DNA from 2 places in the Shewanella sp. SM74 genome. Region 1 is predicted to be linked to the other one. Evidence: riboswitches for the same ligand, from Rfam matches in the RefSeq annotation. Region 1 holds a riboswitch; the other holds the start of a gene.

Region 1 (3,194 bases):
TGAAAAGTGAATTAAATAAAAGGTTGGTCATGTTTTAATTAGGACTTGTTCCTTAAAAATTAGCAACTTAAGTTTTATTCAATCGCTAACATTTGGACCCTATGCTAACATTTGCCATCTCTACTCGGGGTCAGAGTGGGGCACATGTATCAGTGGAGTAAGCGATGCAAATACTAACAATAGATGTGGGCGGTACCAAAGCCCTGTTCGAACTTCAGCTCGCGGGGCATACAGAACAATATAAAATCCCCACAGGTGAAGGTTTTAAAATTGAAGAGTTAAATAATCAAATTGCGGCGTTTGAACGTGATTATGATTTACAGCATTACCAACTAGCGATTGCCGTACCTGGACTGGTACAAAATAATCGTTTGGTTTCTTGTAAATCTTTACCCGGACTCAATGGATTGAGCTTCGATACAGTCAAAACCCAGGGTGAGCTTAAGTTTATCTGCAACGATATCGATGCGGGTATGCAAGCGACTTGTGATGCCAAATATGCCTGTGAGTTATTGGTCATGTGCGGCACTGGGATCGGTATGTCTATTGCTTTTAATGGACAAGTCTTTACGGGAGCGACGGGCGTGGCGGGGGAGTTGGGGCCTTGTCGCGTGATGACAGAATCTGGTGAGTTTAGTTTAGAGCAACTGGCCAGTGGCGATTCAGTGCGCAGCCGCAAAATCTCCACTCAGGATGATTTATATCGCGCGGGCAGTTATCTCGGCATGGGATTAGCGTGGGCGGTTAATTTATTTAATCCCAATCGAATTTGGCTTGCTGGCGGTATGATGAATAGCGCTCCTTACTACAAAGGCTGCCTCGAAAGCTTAAAGCAAATGGCATTGAGCGCGCCCTTAGCTGAGATGAAAATCAATCGTGTCGATGATATGGAAACCTTGGTTTGCCGCGGTTTATCTGTGATGCTCGCAAGGGACTATCCTCGTGCATAAGGATCATAAATAACCCCGTGTATAAGGATCATAAATGCCCCGCGCATAAGGATCATCATGTTGCTCGACAATGGTTTGCGCCATGAATGTTTAGTGATTGGGTTTTAGCTGCATAAGTGACGTAAATTGTGAAATATAAAGCAGGACTTGTGATGCCTTTGGCATATCGAGTCCTGTTTTTTATTCTTAAAGTATTCAGATAATCCTCATTACCCAAAGTAAATATTAGCGATAGTTTAATTTGCATAATTCCTTTCTTATCAGATGACTAGTTCTATTTACGATTTTAGCCAATAACGCAGTTGATAATATTTTGTTGCAATTTTATTGCGCTTACGCTTATGCTGATATTTACAATGACAACGTTGTCATTGTGTGTAAAAGGCAAACCAGTTGAAAAACTGGGACGCAAAGCCTCCGGTCTAAGGGTTCGTCTGTACCTATGATAGCGGGGATACCACAGGTTTTTCTTCGTGCAGTTGTCAGTCGTTTTGCATGGTTTTAAGAGAGTGCTGTTTCCTGTCTACGCTTTGTTTGCCTTATTGATTCATATAAAAATTCAATAGGGATATCTCATGTTCAAGACTCAAATTTCAACATCAGCCTTGCTAGTGGCATCAGCGCTGGCATCTACCATCAGTGCCAGTGTTTTTGCAGCGGCGCCCGGTAAACCGACTTTAGGTTGGGGCGAAACTAAGTTCGCTATTATTGAAGTGAATCAAGCGGCTACCGCTTACAATCAATTAGTTACGGTGAAAGATGCCGCCGATGTCTCCGTCAGTTGGAACCTTTGGAGTGGCGATGTGGGCAATAGAGCCCAAGTGTTACTCAACGGCAATGTAGTTTGGGAAGGCCCATCTGGCGCGTCGGGAACCGCTAACTTTAAGGTGAACAAGGGCGGCCGTTATCAGATACAAGTACAACTGTGTAACAGCGATGGCTGTACGGCGAGCGATGCTAAACAAATCCTCGTGGCTGATACCGACGGCAGCCATTTAGTGCCACTCAATGCTCCCCTAAAAGAAAACAACCGTCCCTATGCTAATAAATCAGGCAAAGTGGTGGGCGGTTACTTTGTCGAATGGGGCGTATACGGTCGTAAATTCCCGGTCGATAAGATACCTGCACAAAACTTAACCCATATTTTATATGGCTTTACCCCAATTTGTGGTGGTGATGGCATCAATGATAGCTTGAAAGAAATCGAAGGTAGTTTCGAAGCGTTGCAACGTGCCTGTAGTGGTCGTGGTGATTTTAAAGTTGCGATTCACGATCCTTGGGCAGCGATTCAAATACCGCAGGCGGGAGTGAGTGAGCATTCAGATCCTTACAAAGGTAACTTCGGTCAATTGATGGCACTTAAGCAAGCACATCCAGATTTGAAGATTTTACCTTCGGTCGGTGGTTGGACCCTCTCGGATCCCTTCTTTTTCTTCGGTGATAAAACCAAGCGCGATATCTTTGTCGCTTCGGTGAAAGAGTTTCTACAGACATGGAAATTCTTCGATGGCGTGGATATCGACTGGGAATTTCCAGGGGGAAATGGCGCTAACCCAAATTTAGGTAATGCCAATGACGGTGAAACCTATGTGACTCTGATGCGTGAACTGCGGGCTATGCTTGATGAACTAAGCGCCGAAACGGGTCGTACCTATGAGCTGACCTCAGCTATTAGCGCTGGTGACGATAAAATTCAAAAAGTCGATTATCAGGCTGCTCAGCAGTACATGGATTACATCTTCTTGATGAGTTACGACTTTAATGGTGGTTGGACTAATACTGAACTCGGCCATCAAACCAATCTGTATGAAGCGAGTTGGGATCCCAATACCCGTTACACCACAGCTAATGGCGTTAATGCGCTGTTAGGCCAAGGTGTGACCCCAGGGAAAATTGTGGTCGGTGCCGCTATGTATGGCCGCGGTTGGACAGGTGTCAATGGCTACAGTGGTAATAATCCTTTCACGGGGACGGCAACGGGCAAAGTAAAAGGTACTTGGGAAGCTGGTGTGGTGGATTATCGTCAGATAGCGAACGATTACATGGGAAGTGGTTGGACTTACAGCTATGACGAAACGGCCGAGGCGCCATCTTTGTTCAAGGCATCTACTGGCGATTTAATCACTTTCGATGATGCTCGTTCAGTTAAAGCCAAGGGGCAATATGTGCTTTCTAATCAACTTGGTGGGCTTTTTGCGTGGGAACTTGATGCCGATAATGGTGACATTCTGAATGCCATGCACG
Region 2 (3,194 bases), on a different contig from region 1:
TGTTCAATAATTAATTATTATTTTATTTGAGTAAGATTTGAACCGATAAAGCCTTGCGTCTTAAATCGAAATAAGCGACACATCACTTAAAGCATCCAATCAGATCTCGACCTAGCAGATCAATTGGCCCCAATAGCTTTTGAATGTTTCAACCCAGTAGCCATTGAGGCTAACTAAATCGATTATTGAAAAATGGCATGACTTTCAATTGTGATAGCCCAAATTAATGTACCGATATAAGCATCGATTAAATAGATAGTTTGGGACATTAACAGAGCCAAACCCAGTGGGCAAGCCAGTTGTGAACAAAGAAGGGCAGCAAACGGTACGGTAACAACTTAATAGCGCTGTGATAAACGAAAATATACAAGCCAACAAAAGCGCTACCTTTGTTGAGAATACCTGTAATCTTGTATTAGGCTCGAATCAAAATAAAGCCGGTCTTTTTCCATCCGATGCAGACAAAAAGGGCTTAAACACACGGATATGTTTAAGCCCAATCACATCATGTTGAGAATTGATTAACTCAAAAAGTTAATTTACAGCTCAGTCCACGCCATAGCCCAAGAAGCGCCAACACCTGGTTCAAATCCAGTGGCAGAAGCCGACCACTGCACGCAATAGCCGCTATAAGGGAATGGCTTACATTGATACACTTTGCCATTTTTAGGCTGTAACACTGTAGTACCTGCAACGTAACCTTTCACGCCTGCTGGGAATACAAAATCAGCTTCTGGTGCAGGAGCTTGGTCCTTTAAGAAGAGATCAAAGTTCTGCTGAATAACATCACCTTGTTTAGGCTCAGCTTTTACCTGCAAATGATAATGCCCAGCTTTAGGCTCAACGACGTCTAACACTAAGCTAGCACTGGTATTGTTAACAGTTTGGCTCACAAAACCTGCCGCTGTGCCATCATGGCTAAACAAATACGCTGACACTAGCATCTCGGCGTTACTGGTCACATCAAAGCTGACCTTCGCCGCACCATCGATAATTTGATAATCATCGGCAAGTGAAGTGACTTCTAAGCTGTTGCCCGGAGCAGGAGCTAAATCAAATCCTACTTCGACACGCTCAATACCTGAGTTTTTCGCTGTAAAAATGTCGTTTTTGCCATACACAGGCTCAATCACACCCGATGCATTTTTTTGTCCCGCTTTTAACTGGGACTGCTGGGCATTAATCGCGCTTGCTAATAGGAAAGGCCAATTTTGTTTATCACCTTGAGTCGCATCGCTAATGGTAATGACTGTTTGCTTAGCCGCTTGCTCACCATTGGCGTCAAACACCCGGGTCATCACTTTATCGCCTGCTTTTAGATCGAGTGACGGATTGATATCCCCCACATCTTGCCATTCACTCGGCACAACAGGACCCGAGCCCAAGTTCACATCGATAGCATTGTAGAAACTATTCGTCGTATCTCCCACTTCCCACACGGCCAAGATCACTTGATAACCACTGCGACCTTCTGGCACGTAGCAGTCATGGGTCACTAACTTAGGCGGCTGTTCCATACCACCATCAACTACGCAAAAGGGTGCTAAGTCAAAGCTCGCTCGACTCAAAGCTTGGTTTGGGTTCCAATCTTGGCGAGTTAAATAGTAACGCCAATTACGGGTGACATGGTTTGCTGTGAACTGCCAACTGAACTTATTCCAGCCCGCTTTAATATCCGTCTTTGCCCAACGGCTCGGACTTTGTTCATCCAAAGGTGAAAAAGCACCATTGCCAGCACTCGCCAATTTGCCATCAGCAGGACCTGATTCAGGAAAACCCGATGGCCCCTCAACACTTTGCGGCTCCCATTGCACCGCACCACAATTGGCATTTTTACCTGTTTTACAGGCATATGAACGCGATTCAGGTGCCACAACATAACCGTGCGCCTGCGCAGAGATACTCACAAACGCATTCGTCGCCATTACTGCCGCGGCCAATAAACTCAATTTAGAAATAGGGGAAAAAACAGTAGGATTTGCCACTTTAATGCACTCCATTGATTGCCTATCATCCTAAACATAATGATAGGCTTAGATATAAAAGTGGTATTTGGGCAAACAACAGCATTAAACAGCAGTCGTTTATCTTTCACAGAAATCGAATTCTGCGGCAACTCCGCTATCTTAGTTCACTAAAAAATCCATTTACAACCTTAGACCGGAAGCTTTGCGTCCTAACTTTTCAATTAGTTTGCCAAATACAGTCGTTATCATTGAGTCACTACGAGTTAACAGTATGTAACTAAGTAGAAATGACTTGGCTAAATTAGCAACAAAAGACAACGTTGTCAAAAAATAATTCATTTACATTCATTAAGTTACAGAATGTGAATCGGTATTTTTCTGACACCCGTCAAACATTTATCAGCACCTACTGTTATAAACTCGTGCTTGAAACTAAATCTTACCTAGGTATAATGCCCACCTCGCTTCGGGGGAGTAGCTAACTGGATTTCGAACCATCGTCATCTAGGGTGAACATCAACATACTTGGCAACATGCCATGGTGTTCACAGCAAATCATAGATTTGCCCAGCAAGACCTGAGCACAATTACCGCACCTAGGGGTGGACGGTTTATTGTGCTTATGTCATAACCACCCCTAAAGGATCACACTTGGAAGCCCTACTTGCCTCAACCTTTACGGTTGCTATCGCCGAAATTGGTGATAAAACTCAATTACTTGCACTAATCCTCGCCGCAAGATTTAAAAATAAAACCGCCATTATTTTAGGTATTTTGCTGTCGACATTATTTAACCATTTTGCCGCCGCTTGGATTGGTCAATGGGCCATTAACTGGGTAAGCCCAGATCTTGCACGTTATTTAGTGGCTGCGTCCTTCTTCGCGATCGCTCTTTGGGTGTTAATCCCAGATAAAGTCGATGCAGAAGAGAGCCGTTTCTATAAAATGGGCCCCTTTCTCGCTACCTTTATCCTGTTTTTTATCGCCGAAATGGGGGATAAAACGCAAATCGCAACTGTGGTATTAGCCGCAAAATACGATTCATTAACTATGGTGGTTGCTGGCACAACCTTAGGCATGCTGCTTGCTAACGTACCCGTAGTGATCGCAGGCCACTTCAGCGCTGAAAAATTGCCTATGTTGTGGATACATCGTGGCTGCGCCGTATTGTTCGCACTCTTAGGCGTAGCAACACTGTTCTTCTAAGAATCGAGGCAGGGGTTTTGC

The links. Region 1 has a riboswitch for cyclic di-GMP ahead of L5M49_RS08495 (glycosyl hydrolase family 18 protein). Riboswitches for the same ligand answer to the same signal wherever they lie in the genome.
Region 2: linked by a shared signal. The riboswitch ahead of gbpA (N-acetylglucosamine-binding protein GbpA) and the one ahead of L5M49_RS08495 (glycosyl hydrolase family 18 protein) in region 1 are both predicted to bind cyclic di-GMP.

Annotation. Positions count from the first base shown of each region.
Region 1 covers NZ_JAKKRZ010000006.1:145,187-148,380, forward strand. The annotation lists gene L5M49_RS08490 (ROK family protein) at 165-950, shown strand; cyclic di-GMP riboswitch class I at 1,324-1,412, shown strand; gene L5M49_RS08495 (glycosyl hydrolase family 18 protein) at 1,526-3,194, shown strand, end outside.
Region 2 covers NZ_JAKKRZ010000004.1:117,213-120,406, reverse strand. The annotation lists gene gbpA (N-acetylglucosamine-binding protein GbpA) at 540-1,985, opposite strand; cyclic di-GMP riboswitch class I at 2,109-2,208, opposite strand; gene L5M49_RS06260 (TMEM165/GDT1 family protein) at 2,619-3,173, shown strand.